3 regions of the Shewanella septentrionalis genome follow, and region 2 is predicted to be linked to each of the others. Evidence: predicted binding sites of a transcription regulator. Region 2 holds the regulator's gene; each other region holds the start of a gene.
What was found. Region 2 encodes NrdR, which represses ribonucleotide reductase genes. Its sites were predicted from a motif close to AAACACNANATNTNGTGTTT; they were not measured.
Positions count from the first base shown of each region.

Region 1: nrdD (anaerobic ribonucleoside-triphosphate reductase) is a predicted target of NrdR. The motif match lies at 2,451-2,470, and genes of this name have one in related genera.
Region 3: nrdA (class 1a ribonucleoside-diphosphate reductase subunit alpha) is a predicted target of NrdR. The motif match lies at 2,399-2,418, and genes of this name have one in related genera.

Region 1 covers NZ_JAMTCC010000015.1:79,692-83,981, reverse strand. Annotated here, with positions in the region: gene NE536_RS10640 (NADP-dependent oxidoreductase) at 1-752, opposite strand, end outside; gene NE536_RS10635 (MarR family winged helix-turn-helix transcriptional regulator) at 899-1,432, shown strand; gene NE536_RS10630 (hypothetical protein) at 1,553-2,242, shown strand; gene nrdD (anaerobic ribonucleoside-triphosphate reductase) at 2,502-4,290, shown strand, end outside.
Region 2 covers NZ_JAMTCC010000012.1:44,957-49,246, forward strand. Annotated here, with positions in the region: gene ribD (bifunctional diaminohydroxyphosphoribosylaminopyrimidine deaminase/5-amino-6-(5-phosphoribosylamino)uracil reductase RibD) at 103-1,281, opposite strand; gene nrdR (transcriptional regulator NrdR) at 1,417-1,866, opposite strand; gene glyA (serine hydroxymethyltransferase) at 2,067-3,320, opposite strand; gene ettA (energy-dependent translational throttle protein EttA) at 3,510-4,290, shown strand, end outside.
Region 3 covers NZ_JAMTCC010000013.1:8,147-12,436, reverse strand. Annotated here, with positions in the region: gene gyrA (DNA gyrase subunit A) at 1-278, opposite strand, end outside; gene ubiG (bifunctional 2-polyprenyl-6-hydroxyphenol methylase/3-demethylubiquinol 3-O-methyltransferase UbiG) at 664-1,374, shown strand; gene NE536_RS09165 (HAD family hydrolase) at 1,376-2,047, shown strand; gene nrdA (class 1a ribonucleoside-diphosphate reductase subunit alpha) at 2,573-4,290, shown strand, end outside.

The DNA.
Region 1 (4,290 bases), on a different contig from region 2:
GAAATCATACCGCAAACGGCGATACGACCATGATCTTTCATATTGCTCAGCGCTGCGGCTAAGTGCTCGCCACCGACGTTTTCAAAGTACACATCAATCCCTTCTGGCGCGGCCTTTGTGAGCGCTTGGGTGAGATTGCCACAGGTTTTGTAATTGATGATGGCATCAACACCATAGCTTTGCAGCAATGCCGCTTTTTCATCTGAACCCACAGAGGCGATTACGCGAGCCCCCATCAGTTTACCAATCTGGCAAGCAACACTGCCAACTGCGCCTGATGCAGCAGAAACAAACAGAGTTTCACCTGCTTTTAAATCTGCGATGCGAGTCAGTCCCGTCCACGCTGTCATGCCGGGCATACCCAGCACGCCGAGGAAATGTGAGCTGTCTAATTCAGTTTGCGGCAGAGCGGTCAGTCCAGCCGCATCGGTGACGGCGTGTTCGCGCCAACCTAACATGCTGCTGACTTTTGTGCCTACTGGGAAATCAGTGTTTTTAGACGCGATAACTTCACCAATCGCGCCGCCTTCTAAGGCTTGATTCAAGGCGAAGGGCGGAACATAACTCTTACGATCTACCATGCGGCCACGCATATAAGGGTCGACCGACATCCACAGGTTTTTAATCAACACTTTGCCATCGGTGAGCGGTGATAAGGATTGATTTACTAAAGCAAAGTTCTCTGCGGTAGGCATGCCTTCAGGGCGACTGGCTAAATGGATTTCACGGGTTTGGGTAATAGTGCTATTCATAAAAATTAACCTTTTGTTTGTGCGCAAACTAACTGCGCCAACTGTACGTGGCTTCATGACACAATGCAAATACTTTGCGCGCAAACTAGATGCGATTGAGCGGATCGGATAAGATAGCGCTATGTTTGAATGACAGGCGCTTATACGTGCAAAATTGTTTATCTCACTTAGAGCTTGAATTTACAGAGCAGAGTCAAAACCCAGAGCCGCAGAACCCAGGGCCACATAACACAGAGGCACAGAACCTCGAGCCAAGTGATGCACTGTGTTTATCTGACAATGTGTGCTTCGCGCTATATTCCGCCAGCAATGCCTTAGTGCGCGCTTATCGGCCTTTACTCGAGGCATACGAGTTAACTTTCCCTCAATATCTGGTGATGCAAACCCTGTGGCGTCAAAATGGCTGTAGCCAAACCCAGCTATCAATGGCGACTAAACTCGATATGGGAACCCTAACGCCAATCGTCAAGCGGTTAGAGGTAAAAGGCTTGATCACGCGTTTGGCCTGCGTTGAAGATGAGCGGAAAAAATTGATCACTCTGACGGCTCAGGGAGAGGCGATTAAGCATGAAGCCCTAGCCTTGAAGCAAACTTTGCTGAATAAAGTGCAGATGGATGCCGAGGCACTCGATTTATTGAGGCGGCAATGTCTTGCCCTTATTGAAGATTTACAGTCCTAGAGATAAAGCTACTGGTGCTGTTCGCTACCCGATAATTCAGGTTCTGCAAAGATTAATACTTGATTGGCTTAGTTTTTGCTTTAAAACCGTCATTGAATCTTAGACGCCGAATTATTGACGATGAATTCTATTTTAAACGCCTTCAATCTTAATCGTAGCAGTACCAGCATCGCCGATGCCTATGGTGCCAATAGCCAAAAGACGAGTACGGCTAAAACTGATGCGACCACAGAGACCAAGAAAACTCAGTCGGATACCGCTAAACCCGACACTGGTAAAGCCGATGAGATAGCGCTGTCGCCACGGGCGCAACGTGCACAGAAAATTCAGTTGATGGCGAAGGATTTTTTTGCCGATGGCAAATTTGGTGTCGCCGATATTCCCGCATTAGTGTCACGTTTACAAAAGGACGGCATTTTATCGGACGTACAGCTTGAGCGTTTATCAAAAAACGGTATTACAGTTCCGAGCACAACCACCCCGAGCAAGCAGTCGCTGCAAGACTTCTTAGATGATGAGCTCAAATCATTAGCCAAAAAATCACCGAACAACCCCCTTATCAATACCTTGGTCGATGCGAAAAACGTTTTGACCAATATGGATGATGCTCAGTCGCCGGTGCTCGCTCAAAAAGCCACCAAAGTCCTTGGCCAGTTAACAGATTATTTAAACTCCGAGCCACCACTAACGGATACCCAAAAGCAGCAATGGCAGGGGCTTAAATCTATGATGCAACTCGCTTCGTCTATGGGCTCGCATCAGTCGGCATCGGGCCAACTCAGTAGTTATCTCGCACTCTCTAAGCGTTAATCTTGAGCTTTGGTGCTTGATTATCACTGATTTCAGGCATCAACTAGCTGGGTTTAATCAGCAGGTCAAGGCGCAATTTTCAGATAATTGGACCTAGCTGCAGTTCTGGTTTGTTCTTTTATTTCTTCCTAAAAACTATGATCTGGATCATGGACGCTTCATCGTCGTTGTAGCCTAATGCTCTACATATTGTGTTTTATTCTTTTAAAATCACTAGATGTAGTGTTAATTTTTAGGCGAGATGGAGAGGAACTGAACAATGCCAGTCGTAATTAAGCGTGATGGTTGCCGCACACCTTTTGATGAAACAAGGATAAGGGATGCAGTGAATGCCGCTGCAAACTCAGTTGGAATAGAGGATGGCGACTATGCAGCGACAGTGGCAGCGTGTATCAGTCAAAGTGTCGCGACCTTAACCGAAGTTGATATCCATCATTTGCAGGATGCGGTTGAAAACTTGTTGATGGAAGGGCCGTATAAATCATTAGCGCGAGTGTATATCGAATACCGTCACGACAGAGATGTGTGCCGTGAAGCGACCAGTAAACTCAATCTCGAAATCCGTGGTTTAGTCGAGCAAAGCAATGCGGCCTTACTCAATGAAAATGCCAATAAAGATTCGAAAGTTATTCCCACTCAGCGGGATTTGCTCGCGGGCATAGTTGCTAAACATTATGCCAAGAGTCATATCTTGCCTAAGGATGTGGTCGCTGCCCATGAGGCGGGCGAGATCCATTACCACGACCTAGATTACTCGCCGTTTTTCCCGATGTTTAACTGCATGTTGATTGATTTAGCTGGCATGTTGACCCATGGCTTTAAAATGGGTAATGCCGAAATTGAAACCCCAAAGTCTATTTCAACGGCGACAGCAGTGACCGCACAGATCATTGCCCAAGTGGCGAGCCATATCTATGGCGGCACAACTATTAATCGTATCGATGAGGTGTTAGCCCCATTTGTCGCTAAGAGCTACGACAAACATTACCAAATTGCCCTGAATTGGAAGATTACCGACGCTAAAGCCTTCGCCACGGCGCAAACTGAAAAAGAATGTCATGATGCATTTCAATCTTTGGAATATGAGGTCAATACTTTACACACTGCCAACGGTCAAACACCGTTCGTGACCTTTGGCTTTGGATTAGGCACCTCGTGGGAATCGCGCTTAATTCAGCAATCTATGCTCAAAGTACGGATGGCGGGATTAGGTAAAAACCGTAAGACGGCAGTTTTCCCTAAGTTAGTGTTTGCGATTCGTGATGGCATTAATCATAAAGCGGGCGATTGCAATTACGATGTCAAACAGATGGTGCTCAAATGCGCGACTATGCGCATGTATCCCGACATTCTCAACTACGAGCAAGTCGAGAAAGTCACAGGTTCATTTAAAACCCCAATGGGTTGCCGCAGCTTTTTAGGCACCTATGAGGAAAATGGCGAACTCGTGCATGAAGGGCGCAATAATCTTGGGGTAGTGAGCTTAAACTTGCCGCGGATTGCCTTGGAAGCGAAGGGCGATGAGGCGGAGTTTTATCGTCTTTTAGATGACAGATTAGTCTTAGCCCGTAAAGCGCTGGATACGCGTATCGAGCGACTCAATGGCGTTAAAGCCCGCGTGGCACCTATCCTCTATATGGAAGGTGCCTGTGGTGTGCGTTTGCGCGCCGATGAAGATGTCTCTCAAATTTTTAAAAATGGTCGCGCATCGATTTCACTCGGTTACATTGGTCTGCATGAAACCATGAATGCACTCTATGGCACCCAAACCCATGTATTTGACGATGCACAATTAAGGGACAAAGCCGTCGCTATTGTGGCTTATCTTAAAGCCGCCACGGATGCGTGGAAGGCTGAAACAGGTTATGGCTTTAGTCTGTATAGCACCCCAAGCGAGAGTCTTTGCAGCCGTTTTTGTAAACTGGATGCGAAGCAATTTGGCCTAGTCACAGGGGTGACGGACAAGGGCTATTACACTAATAGTTTCCACCTCGATGTGGAAAAAAGCGTAAATCCCTACGATAAAATTGATTTTGAACAGCCATATC
Region 2 (4,290 bases):
TAACTCACTTATTCGATAAAGAAGTAATAAGGCATAAGACTCAAGGTTTAACGGTTATCTTGCCCTAATTAAATGAAGAAGTATCAAGCATAACGCTCAAGGTTAAACGGTTATCTTGCTCCAATTCGATTTAGATAAAGAGGTATCAGGCTTAACGCTCAAGATTAAACGGGTATCAGGCCCTAATTTGCGCTCATCGACCAACATTAATGCAGGAATTTGCGCCATGGTTTGATAATCGGGTAGCTGCAGCAGATTACGCCCTTGCCCGCCGAGGATTTTCATCGCTTGGTACAGCACTAATTCATCGGCCAGCCCCTGTGCTAAAAATGCGCCAGCTAAAGTTGCACCCGCTTCCACCAGCACGTGATTACAACTTTGGCCTAAATAGCTTAATAGCTCAGGTAAGGATACGCGACCTGCAATTGCAGGTAACACGAGGCAACTCACATGGGAGGGCAATTGTGCTTGAAACTCTGCGGGATAAGCCACGGTCGAGACCAAGAGTATGGGCGATACGATAGCCAAACAGGCAGCCGATAACGGCAAACGGGCGCGACTGTCGAGTATCACCCTTAATGGCTGCAGTAATTGCGCCTCAGTTATACTGTCTTTTATGCCGCCAAGTTCTTGATATCGCACATTGAGTGAGGGATCGTCAGCCAGTATGGTTTCAATCCCAGTGACCAAGGCGCAGGAACGTAAGCGTAAACGCTGCACGTCGCGGCGAGATTCAGGGCCGGTAATCCATTTAGACACACCGTTAGACAGCGCGGTTTTACCATCGAGACTCGCAGCCAATTTGACTGTAACTCTGGGTAAACCTGATTCCATGCGCTTCATAAAGCCTAAATTCAAGGCATAGGCTTCATCGCGATGTAATCCCACATCCACTTCAATGCCTGCGTCGCGCAGCATTTGAATACCGCGACCAGCCACTTGCGGATTAGGATCTTCAACCGCTACCACCACACGTTTAACGCCAATATTGATCAGCGCCAAGGCACAGGGTGGCGTGCGGCCATAATGGCTGCAGGGCTCTAAGGTGACATAGGCCGTTGCGCCGCGGGCGTGTTCGCCAGCCATACGTAGTGCATGCACTTCGGCGTGGGGCTCACCCGCTTTTTGATGATAACCTTCGCCAACGATCTGATTATCTTTAACGATAACGCAGCCCACACTGGGATTGGGTCTCGTGGTGTAAAAGCCTTTGCGCGCCAATTGAATAGCGCGGCTCATCATTTGGGTATCGAGTACGGACCAACTTATGTTCAAGCTCATGTTCAACCCTGTTGTTAAAGGTTTCGGCTTTCACCAGTCTTGTAAATCTGTGTTTAAAACCTGTCTTGCAGAAGCAATTAATCAAAAGCCTCTTTTAAAGCTAGCGCAACCAGACAGGCCACAAAAATCGAATAACTACTTTTGCAGTTTGGCGATGGCTTCACCAAATTCAGATACGTCTTCAAAGGCGCGGTACACAGAAGCAAAACGTATGTAGGCGACTTTATCTAGGCTCATCAATTGCTCCATCATCAAGTTACCGACCATTTCTGATGGCACTTCTCGCTCGCCAGTGGCGCGCAGGGTCGATTTGATTTTACTGAGTGCTTGCTCGATTTCATCCATAGACACAGGGCGTTTCTCAACGGCGCGCAGCATGCCACCTTGGAGTTTTTCTTCATCGAAGGGTTGGCGTGAACCATCGCGCTTGATCACCCTAGGCATGACTAACTCGGCACCTTCAAAGGTGGTAAATCTTTCATGGCATTCGGTGCATTCTCGGCGACGGCGCACTTGATGGCCTTCCGCCACTAATCGAGAATCGATGACTTTAGTATCTGTCGCGCTGCAAAATGGACAATGCATTGAGCCTCCTGCCAGTGAATGACGTAAAGCCGTTGGCTTTACTATGTTATCTAAGGTTAGCCTGTTTGGTTTAAGTCTAAGATTTTAGCAATAAAAATGGCCGCTTAATGCGGCCATGGGATTTTATCCTATTTATGGGCTGAGGTTAACCACCTGATGCTTGTTAGGCTCAGCACCACAAAAAGGAGACTATTTACAGATTAACCGTAAACAGGGAAACGTGCGCACAGTGCCAATACTTGGCCTTTAACACGCTCAATCACTGCAGGATTGTTAGCATCATCAAGGATGTCACAAATCCAGCCAGTCAGCTCTTTCGATTCCGCTTCTTTAAAACCGCGGCGCGTAATCGCAGGCGTACCGATACGCACACCTGAAGTCACAAAAGGTGAACGTGGATCGTTTGGCACTGAGTTTTTGTTCACGGTAATGTTAGCGCTACCTAAGGCGGCATCGGCTTCTTTACCGGTTAAGTCACGACCAATCAGGTCAACTAGCATTAAGTGGTTGCTGGTTCCGCCAGAGACGATTTTGTAACCGCGCTCAAGGAACACTTCAACCATTGCTTTAGCGTTGTTAACCACTTGCTGTTGGTAAACTTTAAATTCTGGCTCTAGGGCTTCTTTGAACGCCACCGCTTTACCAGCGATAACGTGCATCAATGGGCCACCTTGACCGCCTGGGAATACCGCAGAGTTCAACTTTTTGTACAAGTCTTCATCGTCAGCAGCAGATAGGATCACGCCACCACGAGGACCCGCTAAGGTTTTGTGAGTCGTTGAAGTGACAACGTGTGCGTGTGGCACTGGGTTTGGATAAACGCCAGCAGCAATAAGACCGGCAACGTGCGCCATATCGACAAATAGGTAAGCACCTATTTTGTCTGCGATTTCACGCATTTTTGCCCAATCAACGATACCTGAGTAGGCAGAGAAACCGCCGATCATCATCTTAGGCTTGTGTTCTACGGCCAGACGTTCCATCTCGTCGTAGTCAATTTTGCCAGACTCGTCGATACCGTAAGGAATGATGTTGTACAGTTTGCCAGAGAAGTTAACCGGTGAACCGTGGGTCAAGTGACCACCATGAGCTAAGTTCATGCCCAGTACGGTATCGCCAGGTTTTAACAATGCCATGTAAACCGCGCTGTTTGCCTGTGAACCTGAATGAGGTTGTACGTTAGCGTAAGTTGCGCCAAACAGTTGTTTAGCACGTTCAATCGCTAAGGTTTCAACTACGTCCACATACTCACAACCACCGTAGTAACGCTTGCCTGGATAGCCTTCAGCGTACTTATTGGTTAACTGTGAACCTTGCGCTTCCATCACGCGTGGACTGGTGTAGTTTTCAGAAGCAATCAGCTCAATATGCTCTTCTTGACGCAGAGTTTCGTTCTGAATTGCGTTAAACAGTTCCGGATCATAATCTGCGATATTCATATCTTTTTTCAGCATTGCTTACTCCAGCTGCCAATTCTTATAGGTAGGGTTGCGCGGTATTCTACTCGGAACGCGACCACAATCCCAGTATTTGAAACATGAAATTCCTAGCGTTTTAGCTTGAACTTGGCTCATTGTCGAGTTGAGTTCGGCGTGCAATCGAGTAGAATTAGCCGCATCATTAGTCACTTAAGATAGAGAAAAATGGCTCAGTTTGTTTACAGCATGCTGCGGGTGGGAAAAATTGTTCCGCCTAAGAAGCAGATCCTTAAAGATATTTCTTTAAGCTTTTTCCCCGGCGCCAAAATTGGTGTACTCGGCCTTAACGGTTCAGGTAAGTCGACACTACTGCGTATTATGGCGGGTATCGACACCGAAATTGAGGGTGAAGCGCGCCCAATGCCGGGATTGAAAATCGGTTACCTACCGCAGGAACCTAAACTCGATCCAACCCAAACCGTGCGTGAAGCGATTGAAGAAGCCGTCTCTGAGGCAAAAAATGCCCTGACTCGCCTCGATGCCGTTTACGCAGCCTACGCCGAGCCGGATGCCGATTTCGATGCCCTTGCCAAAGAGCAAGGTGAACTCGAAGCCATTATCCAAGCCCAAGATGCCCATAACTTAGATCATATCCTTGAGCGCGCAGCTAACGCCCTACGTCTACCAGATTGGGATGAGAAAATCGAAGTGTTATCCGGTGGTGAACGTCGCCGCGTGGCGATTTGTCGCTTGCTGCTTGAAAAGCCTGAAATGCTGCTACTGGACGAACCGACCAACCACTTGGATGCGGAATCCGTGGCTTGGCTTGAGCACTTCTTGCAGGAGTATGCTGGTACTGTGGTCGCGATTACCCACGACAGATACTTCCTCGACAATGCCGCTGGCTGGATTTTAGAACTCGACCGCGGTGAAGGTATTCCGTGGGAAGGTAACTATTCTTCATGGCTTGAGCAGAAAGACGCCCGTCTGAAACAAGAATCTGCCA
Region 3 (4,290 bases), on a different contig from region 2:
GCCATACGAACGATAGTGTCATAAACAGCAGAATCACCATGGGGGTGATATTTACCGATGACGTCACCGACCACACGGGCAGATTTTTTGTAAGGCTTGTTCCAATCGTTCTTCAATTCACTCATGGCAAACAGAACGCGGCGATGAACCGGCTTTAAGCCGTCGCGCACGTCTGGTAATGCACGTCCCACGATAACGCTCATGGCGTAATCAAGGTACGAATTCTTTAGTTCGTCTTCGATATTAATTGGCGAAATAGATGATGCCAGATCAGTCATAAACTGCTCGTTCCCCTGAAAAATAGCCGACAACGTATAATCCGTATCATTGCCTAGCCCAAAAACGTGATTTGGCATTCTAACACAGTTATTTAATGTCGCCAGACCTATCCTTATCGAATTGAGAGTCTGGTGGCTTAATAGATGAAAACACTGTCAATTTGGTCGTTTGAACGATAAACAAGCATTGGAATTCGCAGCTTAGGATGAGAAAAAATCGTCAAAGGGATGAAGTAAAAGATAGATACAGAGCACAACAATTAACATAAAGCCAGAAAACTGCTGAAAATTCACTCAACCACAAGGGCTTAGCTTAGTCGAACACTTTGTTTATCAAACATAGTCGTTATAATGGCCGCACAATAACGCTACTTCAGGTAATAGCATGCATCAGAATACCAATGTGGACCCACAGGAAATCGCAAAGTTTGAACGTATGGCCGAAACGTGGTGGGATCTCAACGGCGAATTTAAGCCGCTGCATCTATTAAACCCGCTGCGCTTAAACTATATCGATCAAACCGCAGGCGGTATTTTCGGCAAGAAAGTGCTCGATGTCGGTTGCGGCGGCGGGATTTTATCTGAAAGCATGGCCCGCATCGGCGCCGAGGTTGATGGTCTCGACATGGGTGATGAGCCCCTCGAAGTCGCCCGCCTTCACGCCCTCGAAACCGGCGTAAGCATAAATTATGTAAAAAATACCGCCGAGGCCCACAGCCAAGATCATCAAGCTTATTACGATGTTGTGACCTGCATGGAAATGCTGGAACATGTGCCCGATCCACAATCTGTGATCAAAGCTTGCTGTGACATGGTCAAACCCGGTGGCTTTGTGTTTTTCTCCACCATCAACCGCAACATTAAATCCTACGTTCACACGATTCTCGGCGCAGAATATTTACTGAAGATGCTGCCAGTTGGCACCCACGAGCATAAAAAATTCATTAAGCCTTCTGAGCTGATTGAGCTTGTGGACAATACCGATCTTATCTGTACCGATGCATTAGGCATCAGCTACAACCCGTTGACGGGCATTTTCAAATACACGCCTAAGGTTGATGTAAATTACATGATCGCGACGCGTAAGGTTGATTGATATGAGTCTGGCACAGATCAAAGGCGTACTGTTCGATCTCGACGGCACCTTAGCCGATACCGCGCCGGATCTGGTGCAGGCCCTTAATTTAAGTCTTCAAGACGTCGGCATCGCCGCGCAGCCGTTAGCGGCCATGCGCTACGCCGCATCCCACGGCAGTTTTGCCTTAGTCGATGCGGCGATACCCAATGCGGCGGATGATCTTCGTACTCAAGTTCAACAAGGGCTGCTCGCCCACTATCAGCGCATTAATGGCGATCACTGTGCGCTATTCACAGGCATTGCAGCATTACTCGACTGGCTCGAGTTAATGCAGCTGCCATTTGGGATCGTCACCAACAAGCCTGCGCGCTTTACCCGTCCCTTATTGCGAAAACTGAATTTACACTTACGTATGCCCGTTATCATCAGTGGCGATTCAACCAAACACCCAAAACCCCACACGGCACCTATGTTGTTAGGCGCACAGCAACTGAACTGCGCACCTGAGCACATTTTGTATCTTGGGGATGCTGAGCGGGATTTGTTGGCAGCTAGGGCGGCGGGCATGTTAGGCGGCGTTGCCCTATGGGGTTATCTGGGTGTTAACGACAAGCCATCTCAGTGGCCAGCTCACGCACACTTTGCCAGCCCTACTGAGTTACATCAGGCATTAGCCGACGCATTCGCCTGAAAACTCGCCCATAAAATGGTTAACAAACTTCACTTTTGCACTCGAAGATAAACCTTTTACTAAAGTGACTATGCAGACGCACATATGTATGTTTGCCTGATTTTTTACCTGCGAATAAAATCAGGCTGCGAAAGGTCGGCGGATAAAAGATCGGCACTTGTGCGCTATCGCGATCTAAAGAAAAGATCGCCTAAAAATCCCCCATGAGTGCGACACGCTAACCTGAAATTGAGCTTCAAGGTTAGTCGTTACTAACGCTAAGGCTTATCCTCAACTTATCCACAAGATGTCCCCTGAATTCAGACTTGCAAATAGGGTCAAACCTCACTATCTTGTATCCCAGATAATTTAAAACACCATATCTTGTGTATAGGTAGCAATCAGACACACTAGAAGTTCGCCGCTTAATTGACTCGTTTTCAACCAGTCAGCTGTATTTAAGGGACGGTTATTGATTGTTTTACAAGGATACGTACGGTGAACTTGCTCACCTAAATAGATATAAGAACCAAGGCCTATCTCCAAATGAATAGCACTATGACAGTCACAAAACGCTGTGGCGATCGTGAGAATATCGATCTCGAAAAAATACACCGCGTAATTACTTGGGCAGCCAAGGGATTAAAAAACGTTTCTGTTTCTGAAGTTGAACTGCGCTCGCACCTACAGTTTTTCGATGGCATCCCAACCGAAGCCATCCATGAAACCATTATCAAAGCGGCAGCGGATTTAATTTCTCCAGAATCACCGGACTATCAGTTCCTCGCCGCCCGTTTAGCGGTGTTTCATTTGCGTAAGAAGGCCTTCGGTCAATTCGAGCCGCCAGCACTGTATACTCACGTGACTAAGTTAGTTGAGCTTGGCAAGTATGACATGCACATTCTGCAGGATTACAGCCGCGAAGAACTCGACGTGATGGATACCTATATCGACCATTGGCGCGATATGGACTTCTCTTACGCAGCGGTAAAGCAGCTTGAAGGCAAATATTTAGTTCAAAACCGTGTGACGCACGAAATCTACGAAAGCGCGCAGTTCCTCTACATTTTGGTCGCGGCCTGTTTGTTTGCCCGTTATCCAAAAGAAACGCGCCTGAAATACGTTAAAGATTTCTATGACGCGGTATCGACCTTTAAGATTTCGCTGCCAACGCCAATCATGGCTGGTGTGCGCACGCCAACACGTCAGTTCAGCTCTTGTGTACTGATCGAATGTGGTGACAGCTTAGATTCAATCAACGCGACAGCTTCATCGATTGTGAAATACGTCAGTCAACGTGCGGGTATCGGTATTAACGCTGGTCGTATTCGCGCCTTAGGTAGCCCAATCCGTGGTGGTGAAGCCTTCCACACCGGTTGTTTACCTTTCTATAAGTATTTCCAAACCGCAGTTAAGTCTTGCTCTCAAGGCGGCGTGCGTGGTGGTGCTGCGACCCTCTTCTACCCGATTTGGCACTTAGAAGTCGAATCTCTGCTGGTATTGAAAAATAACCGCGGCGTTGAAGATAACCGTATCCGTCACTTAGACTACGGTGTGCAGTTGAACAAAGTCATGTATCAACGTCTGATCAAGGGCGAAAATATCAGCCTGTTTAGCCCATCAGATGTACCTGGTTTATACGATGCGTTCTTTGAAGATCAAAACGAATTCGAACGTTTATATCTGCAATACGAGCAAGACAGCAGTATTCGTAAGAAAACCATAAAGGCAGTTGAGCTGTTTTCACTGATGATGCAAGAGCGCGCCTCAACCGGCCGTATCTACATTCAGAACGTGGATCACTGCAACACCCATAGCCCGTTCGATTCTAAAGTCGCGCCGATCAGACAATCTAACCTGTGTCTTGAAATCGCCCTGCCGACAAAACCATTGAACAACATCGATGATCCTAATGGTGAAATCGCGCTTTGTACGTTATCAGCACTCAACTTAGGTTCAATCAAAGAATTATCTGATATTGAACCATTAGCCGACCTCGCGGTACGCGCACTGGATAATCTGCTGGATTATCAAGATTATCCTATCAAGGCAGCACAACTTGCCTCGATGAATCGCCGTACCTTAGGTATAGGCGTAATTAACTTCGCTAACTACTTAGCGAAAAATGGCATGAAGTATTCCGATGGCAGCGCGAACGATCTGACCCACAGAACCTTCGAAGCGATTCAGTTCTATTTACTGAAAGCCTCAATGAACTTGGCCAAAGAGCAAGGTGCGTGTCCGTTATTCCACGAGACCACATA